DNA from 2 places in the Fervidobacterium riparium genome. Region 2 is predicted to be linked to the other one. Evidence: predicted binding sites of a transcription regulator. Region 2 holds the regulator's gene; the other holds the start of a gene.

Region 1 (7,386 bases), 420 kb from region 2:
GATTTAGGTTTAAGAATTCTAAAAACCCACCATTCAATCACGTTTTGTACTATACAGCTAAGTCTGTATTAAACCTCATAAACCGTATTTATTTACTTGACAGAAGAGTTAAGCTCGGCGATGATATTAAGGTTTTGCTGAGCGAATTAATATCTGAATTAAAGCAAGAAAAGAGTGAACAATCAGAATAGTTGAAGACAATGATAAGATAACAAGAGGTGTGAAATATGAGAAGTGGATTTACTTCCTTTGTGGGAAAACCTAATGTTGGAAAATCATCAATCATTAACGCGATCATGAAAAAGAAAGTAGTCATCGTCTCTGAGAAACCACAGACAACTCGAAATAGGATAAACGTGATATATACAGACAATGAAGCACAGATCATCTTCGTAGACACACCGGGAATACACAAACCATTACACAGACTTGGGGAATACATGGTCAAAGCAGCTGTTCAGGCTTTGAAAAACGTTGATATACTGTTGTTTACGATAGATGCAAAGGAAGGTTTTGAGACGCCCGAAGAATTTATATCGGATTACATAAACCAATCCGGGACACCTACAATAGGTATTATAAACAAAATAGACTTAGTAAAAGAGGATACAATCGTTGAAATTGAAGACAAAATTAGGGAATCTGTAAACGATCTGATTGCAGTGGTACGTACGTCCGCCCTAACAGGTTCAGGATTAGACGATTTACTTAAAGTTATTAAGGATAATATCCCGGAAGGACCACAATTCTATCCTGATGATATTCTCGTTGATAGACCGCTTTCATTCATAGCTGCGGAACTCATACGCGAGAAGATATTCCACTTCACATACGAAGAGGTGCCACATTCCGTCGCTGTTATAGTTGAAGAAGTAAAACAGCGTGACAACGGCATTGTTTACATAAGAGCTAATATATATGTTGAGAGAGATAGCCAAAAGGGAATTATCATAGGCCAAAAAGGTCAGATGATAAAGAAGATAGGTGAAAGTGCGAGAAAAGACATTGAGTATTTTGTCGAATCGAAGGTATATTTGGATCTCCATGTCAAAGTTAAGAAGGACTGGCGGAACAAAGATTTTATAATACTCAATGAAATAGGAATGAGAGACGACCTTGAATAACAACTTAATTCATAACTCTTGGGACATTTAGAATATCCAACTTCATATCCGTGCGTGCTATGTAATAAATAAAACCGTATTTCGTTGCTAATTCAACATAAGTTTTTATCCTTTCAGAGTTAGTTTTATCTAAAGGATTCCCATTATCTATATATTCAACTGAAAGAATCTCAATTCCATCGTTTCTAAGCTTTAAGAGCTTACCTAATCGCTCGGTATAATATTTTGTACTGAGTTTTAATTTGGTATTTGTGAAAAACAGACTCTCCACTAAAACATACTTGATACTCTTTTTCAAATCAGGAAACTCAATTAAGATATCTTCACCGTTGATTAATACATACTCCATTTTCGGAAATTCTGAGACAATTTTCCTAATATTTTCCACTATCGCAAGTTTAAGATTTTCTTGTGTCTTACCACTTAGCTTTTGAAGATTTTCGTGCGTATAAACATTTATCCAATCAAGCACTACTCCATCGAAGTTAGCGTTAGAGATTTTTGTCATATATTCTTTTATTATCGAATACCATTCTGCGTACCAATATTTTACGTAGTATTCACCGGTCCAACCTTCGAGATTACCTAAGATGATACTCTTTGGAAGTTTGTTCCAATAGAATCTCCAGTCTTCTGCAATCGCAAAATTTATGTATAAAAAAACCTTTTTTCCTGTAGACTTAAGCAAATTAATCTCAGCACTACTGAATGCCCGCCTGTCTGTACCATCTGACGAGTAATCAATAACTACAATTTTGGCTGGATAATTGATTATCGAATTAATATCAGGTCCATTGGTGAAAAGTATCCAACCTTGTTTTATTTCCACAGCATATAGGTTTATGGTAATTAACAAAACAGAAATTACTAATGTTATCAGAATCGACAGCTTAAACGCAAAAGAACTGTCCACAATGAATCCTCCCAAAAGAAAAGCCGCCGTTTAGGCGGCTTTTATTCTTAGTACTTTATGTAAGGGATCAATGCCATCTGTCTTGCTCTCTTTATTGCATCCTTGACCATTCTTTGGTGCTTTGCACAGTTACCTGTTAATCTTCTTGGAAGGATCTTACCCTTTTCATTGAGGAAGTCCTTGAGTACTCTTATATCTTTATAATCAACGTATTCTACTTTCATTTCGCACATTTTGCATGCTTTAACTTTTCTTCTTCTCTGCCTTACTTTTGGCATATTATTCCCTCCTTTTTATATGTTTAAAACATCAAAACGGTGGTTCATCATCATTTGGTATGTCTTCATCTGTTTCAACATCTTGACCAAAGACTTCTTCGTACGGAATCTCATCAGGTATTTCTCTATCGCCTTTCTTAGAATCAACAAAAACTATATTGTCTGCCCATATTTCGACAGTTGAACGCGGTTGTCCATCGTTTGTCTTCCATTTATTTATCCTGAGCTTACCATCGACGAGGACCATGCGCCCTTTCTGAAGATAATTGTGTGCAAGCTCAGCGAGTTTTCTAAATGCAACGATACGAATGAAATCCACATCATCACCGTTGTTACCTCTATTAACAGCAAGCGTGAACGTTGTTATAAGATTTCCATCGAGTGTTTGTCTTGTTTCAGGATCTCTTGTTAGCCTTCCAACAAGAACAACCTTATTGTAAGACATAATTATTCACCCTTCTCTTCTGTTGTTCCCTCCTGGGATTCCGATGAAACTTCTTCTGTCTTTTTTGCTCTTGCTGCTCTTCTTTCTTTCTTTTCAAGGTCTTCTCTTCTAAATGTCTGCCATCTAATGAACTCTGGGTGAACTCTGAAATAGTTTTCGAACTGTTCAAGACCTTGACCTGTTGACCTGAAGTAGAGAACTGTGTAATCTCCTTCTGAGTATTTGCCGATTCTGTAGGCAAGTTTCCTTATACCCCACCTGTCTACGTTTTCCACATGTGCTCCTACTCTCTCTTCCAAAAACTTCTTCACGTTCTCAACCAAGCTGTTTCTTTCTTCCTCTGACAAATCTGGTTTGATGATGAACATCGTTTCGTAAATCCTCATAAAGCACCTCCTCCCTCGGTCTATGCGGCCCTGCCTTCTTTTAGCAGAGCGGGATTATTGAGCATAAAACAAATACGGGCATAACGCCCGCGGTATCTTTCTGGTGGGCTCGGGAGGGATCGAACCCCCGACCGTCCGGTTATGAGCCGGATGCTCTACCAACTGAGCTACGAGCCCACTCTCTTGGAGGCGACGGAGGGATTTGAACCCTCGAATAGAGATTTTGCAGACCTCCGCCTTAGACCCCTTGGCTACGTCGCCCCGTTGCGAGATACATTCTATCATATAACCGTTGTTCTGTCAACAGCTTCAAGCAAAATTCAACTGGCAAAATCCAAGAGTGCCTATCTTGTCTTTTTTTGAAACACTTCGCCAACACTAACTATGAATGGAACTACGAATACTATTAAGAAATCACGGGATCTGCAAGAGTACTTGCAGATGCCAAAACTGATACATGTATTCTGCTTTAGAGTATTTCCCAGCTTAACCCTTCATCTTTCATCGAGAAGAGCACCTTGTTTCCTTCTTTGACCTTTTCATCTATGATAAGTTCTGCTAATTTGAATTCTATAGTGTTTTCAAACAACCTTCTCAATGGTCTTGCACCCATCGTAGGAACGTATCCTTCTGTTGCTAAATATTCCATTACGTTTTGATCAAGTTCAACTGTAATCTTTCTATCAGCAAGTCTTTCGTTTAGTTCCTTCAAGTAGATGGAGATTATTTGTTTTATATGTTCCTTCTTCAAAGGTTTAAATACAACCGCTGCGTCTATTCTGTTGATGAGTTCGGGTCTGAAGTACCTGCGCATCTCTTCTTCCATATGCCTTGGAATAGCATCTTCCAAGCCATCTTCGATATCCTGGATAATTACGTCTGAACCGATGTTGCTCGTCATGATTATTATCGTGTTTCTAAAGTCCACAGTTGTACCCTTTCCATCTGTAAGCCTTCCATCATCGAAAAGTTGCAATAAGACGTTGAAAACTTCATGATGAGCCTTTTCTATTTCATCGAATAGTACAACGCTGTACGGTCTTCTTCTAACCTGTTCGGTAAGTTGCCCACCTTCTTCGTAACCAACGTATCCCGGAGGCGCACCTATCAACCTTGCAACTGAATGCTTCTCCATGTACTCGCTCATATCTATCCTTATGAGTGCCTTTTCACTTCCGAAGATTACATCAGCCAATCGCTTTGCAAGTTCAGTTTTCCCAACACCAGTCGGACCTAAGAAGAGGAACACGCCAAGTGGACGCTTAGGATTCCTTATACCTGCTCTTGCCATCTTAATTGCGTTAGAAACAAGCCTAACTGCTTCTTTCTGGTCAACAAATTTCTCGTGTATAAACTTTTCTAAGTTTTTAATCTTCTCCTTTTCATCACCCATTAGCTTGCCAACAGGTATGCCTGTCCAACGTTCCACAATCCTTGCAATATCTTCTTCCAATATTTCTGCCTTACCGTCAATCTTCGCTCTTGCAGCAGCTTCATCAACCAAGTCAACCGCCTTGTCAGGCAGAAATCTATCAGTAATGTACTTTGAAGACAACTTCGCAGCTGCCTCAATAGACTTATCAGTTATTTTAACACCGTGGAATTCTTCAAACTTCGGCTTCAATCCTTTCAAAATTTCAATTGTCTCTTCAACGCTTGGCTCTGGTACGAATATAACTTGGAACCTTCTTGCAAGGGCCTTGTCTTTCTCTACATGTTTTCGGTATTCCTCAACGGTTGTAGCACCAATAACTCTTAGAGTTCCTCTCGCCAATTCCGGCTTCAAAATATTTCCCGCGTCAAGTGCACCTTCCGCAGCACCTGCGCCAACGACAGTATGTAGCTCATCTATGAACAGTATTATATCTGTTCGTTTCTTGAGAACATCTATCAGCTTCTTCAACCTTTCTTCAAACTCACCCCTGAATTTCGTTCCTGCAACGAGTCTTGCGAGGTCAAGTTTTAAGACTGTCTTGTTCTTAAGGAAATCAGGAACTTCATTCTTTACAATTCTCTGTGCGAGCCCTTCAACAATCGCAGTCTTCCCAACACCAGGATCACCAATGAGTACTGGATTGTTTTTGATCTTCCTGCCAAGAATCTCTATCATCCTATTAACTTCGTTCTCTCGACCGACAACCGGCATCAATTGACCGTTCCTTGCCATCTCTGTAAGGTTTTCTGTAAATTTTGCAAGTACGTCTATATTTTCCTCTTCAGAATACGTTCTCTTCATCCTCAACTCTTTGATGGCGCTGTAAAGCTTGTCTTGAGTTACGCCATATCTTGTAAGTAACCTGTAAGTTGTAGTTTCTGGAACAATCGTCATCGCCAGCAACAGGTGATCCGTACCTACCTTTTCGTCACCCATGCGTTTCGCTTCACGTTTAGCTTCGTTGATTACCTTCGTAGTGTCTGGTGCTATGAAAACCTGACCTGTTCCACCTGAAGAATAGTAGTATGAGCCTTTTGAACTAATAGCGCGTTCGACATCACTGCGGAGTGCATCAATATCTACATTCAGATGGCTTAGAATATCATAAGCTGCATTTTTTGTGTTTTCTAACATAGTCAACAATATGTGCTCGGGCGCCATCTGATTTTGCCTGTATCTGTTTAAAACATCGGAAACGGACTGCAAAATCTCCTGAGCGTTTTCGGTGAAGTCTTCCGTGTTAAACATCATCATGACCACCCCTTTCTTAATCCTTTTTCTTATTTCCATTCCGGGACAATTTTACCAGATTAGCACTCATATGTCAAGAGTGCTAATTAAATCTCCGCACATTTCTTCTCGAAGAATACACAAATAAAACAATGGTGGATTCTTATATTGAAGTTGAATTGTCTGCTGCCGGATGGTAGAATATACTTGAAACACTTCGTATGCTAACAGTTTTCGAAACAGGTCAAGCACCTTATTGGAGGGTTAATTGATGCCAATTCCCTATCTCGTAACACTTTTTACATTCATCGATGGACTTGCCCAGGGTATATATGGAACAATATTCAATCTCTTACTGCGCTCATCTGGACTTTCCACAAGTGCTGTTGGTAGGATAACTTCGTTTTCACTGTGGGGAATCGCTTTTTTTGGATTGATATTTGGCTTGCTTGCAGATAGATTTGATAAGAAGCAACTAATGGTGTTCACTCATTTGCTCAGTGTATTTTTTGGAACATATAGAATACTCGTTACTTCTGTCCACCAACTCGCGATTATGTCATTGCTCTTCGGTGGCTTTTCGTCTGCAACAAGTGTAATACTCTCAACTTTGCTGATACTTAAAACAGACGCGCGTAATCGTTCAAAGCACCTTGGAATGAATTTCGGTATTGGGATGTTCACCGGTGTTCTTGGAAATGTTTTTGGTGGTGTGTTTGGCGACCTGTTTGGCTTGAGACCTGTTCTGATAGTTTCGAGTCTATCAAGGCTCATAGCGATATATCCAATTCTCAAAATGAAAGCTTCTGAATTGATGGTAAAGAGAGAATCAAATGAGGGTATCTTAAGATTTTTCTCCATTGTAAGAAACATGGATTACAGAATGAGAAAGATAGTAGTTTATTATTTCCTGTCAACTATAAGCGTTGGTTTCGGTGCAGGATTGTTCGTTAGCTTTGGAAACGTTATCTTCTATGATATATTCCACATGAAACCTGCGATAATCGGTTCTATCCTCGCAAGTGCGCAGTTGGCAACGAGCTTAGGAGCGATGTTTTCACACAAGCTTGGCAAGAAATTTGGCGATATGAATGTACTGATCTTCTCATACGTTGTCGTGCCTATCTTGATAGTTATGCTGAGTTTTGTAAGAGAACCTATCACGTTCACTTCGGTGTACATACTCCGCTTTGCGGTTATGAACATGGTCAGTCCTTTGTTAACTGCTACGGTTTTCTCGAGTATCGATGTAGTGTATTTATCATCGATAAACGGCATGAACGTCTTTTTCAACAACGTCTCTCGAGCTTTTTCTGCAGAGCTCTTCGCTTATTTCACGCGCTTTAATTCTGGTTACACGTTAATCTTTGCAGTTAGCTCCGTTTTTTATTTTGTAAACGCTTATGTTATGATAAGAATGTACAAACATATAAGGGAAAGTTAACTGGTGCACTATGTGCACAGACAAGGTACACAGACGAGTGGAGGGTGAGAATGATAAATTTAGAAAGTGATTTTCGAAACATTTCCAAGAATCTATTTAAACTTTCTGTCCCGACGATGATTGGGTTTTCA
Region 2 (7,386 bases):
GAGTAACGATAGCTGGCAAACCAAATGCTGGCAAATCCTCCCTCTTTAACATGATAATTAATGAAGAAAGGGCTTTAGTCACTCCCATAGCTGGCACTACGCGAGACACAATAGACGAAATTGTAAAAATAGGGGACAAGAATTACCTATTTGTCGACACAGCAGGGTTAAGGAAAAAAAGCAAGATTGAAGACTTCATAGAAAGAATAAGTACTTTGCGAACAATAGAGGCAATTGAAAAATCCGATGTCGTCGTTCTGGTAATCGATTCGACCCAAGGAATAACAAGACAAGATCAGAGAATTGCCGGTCTTGCCGAGAAGAATGGGAAGGGCCTCGTTGTTGTTTTCAACAAATGGGATCTTGTGAAACACGCAGACAGGCGTGTAAAAGACTTTATGGACATGTTTAAGGAAAAGCTCTACTTCGTTGATTTTGCTCCCGTAATCTTCACCAGTGCGGTTAACAAAGTTGGATATAAAGAATTGATGAAGGCTATTAACACTGCTTACGCTTCGCTCCATAAGAAAGTACCTACAAGTGCTGTTAATGCCGCTATACAAAGAATGATAGCTAAGCCACCTCACGGACTGAAGTTGTATTATGGACTTCAAGTGGATATAAGGCCTCCGACATTTTTATTCTTCGTAAACAAAATCGAAGTTCCGGAAAGCTTTCAGAACGCTATAAGGAAAAACATAAGGGAGCAAATTGATCCATTTACAGGTGCACCTATATTCCTGAAATTCAAAGAAAGAGAGTAGCGCTAATGAAGAAAGATAATGACGCGCAAAGAACAGAACCGCTTACGGATGATTTTATTAAAAACTTAGAAAAACTCATAGAAGAAACTGACTGTCCAGAATGTGTAAAATGTGGCTGGTGCTGTAAACATACGGTGTGCTATTATGGCGAATGGGATTACGAAAAGAGACAGTGCAAATTTTTAACGGAAGAAAATCTATGCAGTAAATACGATGAGATAAATGCTTTTGAGGATAAGATAAGGTTGGACAAGAAGAGCAGATTATTTGGAAGCGGTTGCTGCTTAAACTATGAAAACCCTTATAGGCTCGAAATTCTCAGAAGGTTAGGTAAATAAAATAGATCGTTTTACGGGGGGCGAAGGATGTACGATTCTAAAAAGTTGAAGAAGGTAGTAATGTACAGAAATTTGACAGTAGCCTTAATAACAACGATAGTCATTGGAGTCATATTCTTAATGTGGCTCAACGTTTTTATCACAAAGGATTCAGAAAAGAATTTTGAAATCATAGACAGTGCTTTCCAAAACATCTTGAGCGCACTGAAAGAATCGTTAACTCTTCAAACAAGTAATGTCGATAAGTTTCTCTTAAATAATCTACAACTTGCGAAATCTTTGGTATTAAACCTTGGTGGATACGACGCTCTAAAATCGATAGAGAAGATATATGAGTCTTCCTTAGAAGATGCTGGTGAAGTCTTCGTCGATATTGATGTTGCTTTGGTTGACCTAAACGGAAAGGTACTTTCCTCAACGGGATATCACTCTAACGTCAGCGAACTCAGATTCAAGCCTTCAGAACCATCAGATCAGCAAACTCCGAAATTCCTCACATTCCTGCCAAACGAAAACCGATTGGTAATCTATTCTTGGTTTAGGATAAGCAACAATGAATTCTTAACGTTTATCCTTTATCCAGACCCACGACTGTATGTGAACTTGATAAAAGGATTAGCAACACTCAAAATTGGAAATACAAAAGAAATCGCAATATATGTAGACTCGGAAAATAGACTGGATATTTCTGGAAAGGTCTTAGATTCGGTTATAGACGCGGGAATAAAAGACAAGATTATAGTAAGGAGAATAACAAGCACTACGCTTTACAAACCATACACTTTATCAACTTACGAAGGTCTGACGACGAATTTATACCTCAAAGTAACGTTTGACTACATGAACTATGTATACATCATAGCCCTCATAATAGTTTTATTTATACTTATTGTCTTGATATTCACATATCTTTCAACACGTTCGGCGATAACCCCATTTGCAAGTGACATGACAAAATTGGGAATTGCAGTTCGGGAGGTCGGAAATTCTGGAATCCTTCCACCAGCAGGAACATTCAATCTAAGAGATACTCAGGAATTTTATGGAACACTTTCAGCCATAATGCAAGAGCTCAGTGCAACTCTTGAAGAACTCGAAGCAACAAACGAGGAACTTGAAAAGGCATACAATGAAGTGTCCGCAAAAAGTAAAGAGTTTAGGCGTTTGTTGTTAAACATGTCTGAGAGACTTGCCATGATTGCGGAAGGATATGACGAGGAAACTGGTCATCATATTTACAGAGTCAAAATTCTGTCGCGCTTCTTAGGTGAAAAGTTGCAACTCGATGATGAAAGAATTGAAGAACTTGGCATGTTTGCAAGCTTGCACGATATTGGAAAGATATTCATACCGCATGAAATACTAAAAAAACCCTCGCGCCTCACACCTGAAGAATGGGAAATAATGAAGCAGCATACAATACTCTCAAAAAGAATCTTAGACGTTCCCGGCTTCGAGACAGCGCTTAACATTGCTCTGTACCACCACGAAAACTACGATGGAACAGGTTATCCATTTGGTCTGAAAGGTGAGGAGATACCTATCGTGGCACATATTGTCAAGCTTGTAGATGTATACGATGCGCTTAGGTCGGAACGGCCGTATAAAAAGGGACTTTCGCACGAAGAAACACTAAGAATTATCTTAGAAGGGGATGGTAGAACTTCACCAAGCCATTTTTCACCAAAACTTCTAGAAGTTTTTGAAACGCACAACAATGAAATAGATGAACTTTGGAGGAGTATTTAACAAAACATTAATTGACTAATTTGAAATATATGGTACAATTCTGCTTGCTGATAAAAAAATCCGCACGCTTTCCGTTTCCCACCTCGGTGCTCTGAATTCTAATCGGAGTCGGTGGGTTAAAGGGGGCGGAGGATAAAACCAAATGGAGGTGCAGGTATGCCAGTCGTAACGATGAAACAACTTTTAGAAGCAGGTGTTCACTTCGGACACAGAACTCAAAGATGGAACCCCAAGATGAAGCCGTATATCTACGGAGCAAGAAAAGGTATCTACATTATTGACCTTCAAAAGACCGTAAAGCTCTTGGACGAAGCCTACGATTTCGTTAGAGACGTAGCAAGCAAAGGCGGAACGATCCTCTTCGTTGGAACAAAGAAACAAGCTCAACAGGTTGTTAAGAACGAAGCAGAAAGATGCGGTGGATTCTACGTTAACAACAGATGGCTCGGTGGACTTCTCACAAACTTCTCAACGATTCAATCAAGGATTCAAAGACTCATCGAACTCGAAGAGATGGAAGCAAACGGGGAGCTCGACAGGCTTCCTAAGAAAGAACAAAGCAAATTGAGAAAAACGCTCGAAAAACTTAGAAAGAACCTGGGTGGCGTCAAGAATATGAGAAGTTTACCAGATGTCATATTTGTCGTGGACCCGAGGAAAGAAAAGATAGCTGTCGAAGAAGCGAATTACCTTGGAATTCCTATCGTAGGTATGGTAGATACAAACTGTGACCCAGATCCAATCGACTACGTAATTCCATCAAACGATGACGCAATAAGGGCAATCGCTCTTATCGCAGCCAAGATAGCGGATGCTTACTTGGAAGGCAGAGAAGGCGTTGCGTACTCAGCAGAAGAAGCTCAGGTAGTATCCGAACCAGAAGAGATAGAGATAAACATTCCAGAAAACCTTGAAGAAGAAGAAATATAACAATTGAACAAAATATAAAAACACAAAAGACCTCGGCGTCAAGCCGAGGTCTTGTTTTTAGCTCTCGAACTAAGGTACGAATTGGCAACAAGTGATGCAAGTATCATGACCATACCGATTATTTGAATAAAGAGTATCTTTTCATGACGAATCAGGCTACCAGCCAATACAGAAACGATTGTCGTCAAATTAGAAAATAGAGACGAAACGGTCGGTGAGACTTTGCTGAGCATGTAATTTACCAAGAAGAAAGCAACTGTTGAAGATAAAACACCAAGGTACAGAGCACTGATAATTGCTGATAAATTCGTCGTTATCTCGAACTGACCAGTGATTAAACTCATGGTTGTGAAAAACAAAAAACCTGTCAGCATCATTGTGAATGTTATTTCCATAGGTTCGAAGAGCGCTGATAACTTCCGCGAGAAAATATTATAAAGTGCTGCAGAAAAGACGGCACACAGAACTAACACCTTTCCTATGAAAGCTCCTTTTTCAAATCCGCCGCCTCCAACTATTAGAGAGACGCCCAAGAAGCTTGTGAATGCAAACAAAACCTGAAACCAGTGTAGCTTTTCCTTAAGCATGAATGGACTGAGAAAAGCAATAACAATGGGTATCATCGCTATTATCATACCAGCCTCTGAAGAAGTTGCGTACCTCAAACCATTCGTTTCAAAAATAAAATACATTATAGGCTGGAAAATAACAACTTTCCACAGCTTCCAGTAAGGCTTCCTACTTATACGGACAACTTTCAGAAAACTTAGCAACAGAATAGCAGCGGTTGCTATACCAAACCTATAAGACAAAAACGTGTAAATCCCCACGTACTCAATGCCAGCCTTTGTGAACAAAAAAGAAAGTCCAAATATCAGCGAAACGGTAACTCCAGCAAGATAAACTCTCCAGTTTCCATTCTTCCCCATTATTATTCCCCTTTCACAGGAATTCACGAAAATTCTCATGGAACATCAATGGTTCGCAAAGCGTACCATGTTCACAACAATATTTTAAACCATAATCCTGAGCTTGAAAAGATAGGAATGTTCGGACTTCTCAAAAGCTAAAGAATTGACAATAGTACACATTTATGGTAATATTTTAGCAGACAAAACATATGATTGCTAATTTGTTTGACAATTCACAGGATATACTTTTATCGATTTCGTAATATCCGGAGGTGATAGAATGGACATCACCGAAAGGCAGAAAAAAGTGCTGTACTGTATTGTACAAGAGTACATAAACACGAAAGCTCCAGTAAGTTCGAAGAGAGTCTTAGAAAACGCTGCACTTGAAAGGTCAGGCGCAACTGTCAGAAATGACATGAACAGGTTGATGAAGGCTGGTTACATATATCAGCCACACACATCGGCGGGTAGGGTACCTACCGATAAAGGTTTGAGATTTTACGTTAACGAACTCAGAAAAATAAGAGATGAGATAAAGTCAAAGAGCACCCACGTTGAGACAGTTGCGAATTTCCCAATGGGCGATATGGAAAAAGTGCTAACTGGGGCAGCCAAATTGCTGAGTTCATCAACAAAAGGCATGGTAGTTATAGAGAAGCCAAGTCCGTTGAATCTTAGGATCAAAAGAATTGTGATAACACCTGTTAGCAGAAACTTTTCTATTGCAAATGTCGTAACTTCGCTTGGTCTGAGTTCTTCTATACCTCTCCAACATGCAGAAATCGATAGCGGCGAAGAGATAACACACATTGAGGAAGTCCTGAACAAGCTGATTCAAGGTCTAACACTTAACGAATTCAGAACGAAATTGAAAGACATCTTCTCGAAGTTAAACAATCTCAATAGCATAAACGGCTTTGAAATAAGTAATATGAGCAAGGGATTCTTGGAGATAACTGAACGCTTATCGATGGAAAGCTACGAGGATTATATCACCGAAGGACTTTCAAACCTTTTAACAAACGACAGGATTAATTTACGAAAACTGCAGAATATACTTGCTTATGTATCAACCGATGTTTTCTACAAAGACCTCTTAGAACTCAAGAATGATGTCTATGTGGGTAAAGAACATGGTTTGCGTTTCTTGGATGACTTCTCAGTCATTATAGGACCATTCTATGCGGAAAACAACCCAATAGGACGAATCGCCGTCTTATTTGATAAGTTCAGCCGATATGATCATGTGTTCGAAAGCTTTGAATTCATGCTCAATAGATTGACTGAATACTTCACAATAGTCTCGAGAAATGTGTGAAATGTGTTAAATGCGTAAACTAATAAAATATATAAAAGATGAACTGAGGAGGGAAAAATATGGAAAAGGAAAGAAAACTGGAAAATTTAGAAGAGAAGGAAAGGAAAATTGCTTCAGATAACACAGATAATTTGACTGAAAATAAAGAGGAAGTTTCGAATCTTGAAAAGGAAAACAAGGAGTTAAAAGAAAAGATCTCCGAGCTCGAAGCGCAGTTGAAAGAAATCCAAAACGCGGCTCGGGTTATAAAAGCAACATTCGAAAATTACAAGTTAGACGCCGACAGGCAGATAAGAGATGCGAGCAGAGCTACCTCTTTAAGGATTATGAGAGCGATGATACCTCTCTTAGACGATTTCAAACGAGCTTTTAAACATTTTGAGCTATCAAACAACCTCGAGGAATTCAAAACTGGAGTGGAAAAGATATACGAGAAATTTGTCAGAACACTTGAAAATGAGGGGTTAAAACAAATTGATGCAACTGGCAAGTTTGACCCGTTCAATCACGAAGCATTCGAAAGGGAAGAAAGAGAAGACTTGGAAGAATACACGATCACCGAAGTTATAGAAGATGGTTATACCTTCAACGGTCAGGTTATTAAACCTGCGAAAGTAAAGGTTGCAGTCAAGCCAAGAAAGAAAAAAGAACCTGCAGAAAATACTGAGAACACAAACAGTAACAAAGACAACAGTGAAGGTAAAAGCTCTGAAAGCAGTGCGGAAAATAGAGGTGAGGCATAATGCCAGCTAAAAAGGATTATTACGAGATACTTGGCATTCCAAAAAATGCCTCTGACGATGAGATTAAAGCGGCTTACAAAAAGCTTGTCAAAGAATGGCATCCGGATAGGCACGTCGGAGATAAAAAGAAGCAGGCAGAACAGAAATTTAAAGAGATTCAAGAAGCATACGAAGTACTCAGCGACCCGCAAAAAAGAGCAATGTACGATAAGTTTGGTTATGTAGGCGAAGGTGGTTATGTATACGAACCAAACGGAACAAATTTTGGAACTGGCGGTTTTGGTTTCGGCTTTGAGGATATTTTCAGAGATTTCGATGATATATTCAACATATTCTTTGGTGGGCAGAGAACCTCAACAGCTTCTCAATCGTCCCAGAGAGGTTCACGGCGAAGCGCCCGAAGGGGTGAAGATATAAACGTTGAATTAGTTATAACGGATGCCGATATATTCACTGGAAAAGATGCAACGATCGAATACGATAGATACGAAGTGTGTGAGAATTGTCATGGCGAAGGCATTGAACCCGGCAGTAAGTGGGTAACTTGTTCAAAATGTCATGGTACCGGTGTTGTAAGAGAAGAAAAACGCACACCATTTGGAGTGTTTATTAACCAGCACACTTGCGATG

The links. Region 2 encodes HrcA, which represses chaperone genes, less so after heat shock. Its sites were predicted from a motif close to ATTAGCACTCNNANNNTNNGAGTGCTAAT; they were not measured.
Region 1: a site for HrcA is predicted at 5,891-5,919, ahead of IB67_RS04610 (ATP-dependent Clp protease ATP-binding subunit). Genes of this name have one in related genera too.

The regions. Positions count from the first base shown of each region.
Region 1 is NZ_CP009277.1:1,019,851-1,027,236, reverse strand. Features, by position in the region: gene IB67_RS04650 (DNA polymerase III subunit delta) at 1-191, shown strand, start outside; gene era (GTPase Era) at 228-1,124, shown strand; gene IB67_RS04640 (glycoside hydrolase family 191 protein) at 1,129-2,037, opposite strand; gene rpsR (30S ribosomal protein S18) at 2,085-2,315, opposite strand; gene IB67_RS04630 (single-stranded DNA-binding protein) at 2,347-2,760, opposite strand; gene rpsF (30S ribosomal protein S6) at 2,763-3,146, opposite strand; tRNA gene IB67_RS04620 (tRNA-Met) at 3,248-3,323, opposite strand; tRNA gene IB67_RS04615 (tRNA-Cys) at 3,331-3,407, opposite strand; gene IB67_RS04610 (ATP-dependent Clp protease ATP-binding subunit) at 3,616-5,829, opposite strand; gene IB67_RS04605 (MFS transporter) at 6,083-7,255, shown strand; gene IB67_RS04600 (hypothetical protein) at 7,306-7,386, shown strand, end outside.
Region 2 is NZ_CP009277.1:601,259-608,644, forward strand. Features, by position in the region: gene der (ribosome biogenesis GTPase Der) at 1-764, shown strand, start outside; gene IB67_RS02675 (hypothetical protein) at 770-1,102, shown strand; gene IB67_RS02680 (HD-GYP domain-containing protein) at 1,130-2,851, shown strand; gene rpsB (30S ribosomal protein S2) at 3,008-3,781, shown strand; gene IB67_RS02690 (DMT family transporter) at 3,820-4,710, opposite strand; gene hrcA (heat-inducible transcriptional repressor HrcA) at 4,973-6,013, shown strand; gene IB67_RS02700 (nucleotide exchange factor GrpE) at 6,073-6,756, shown strand; gene dnaJ (molecular chaperone DnaJ) at 6,753-7,386, shown strand, end outside.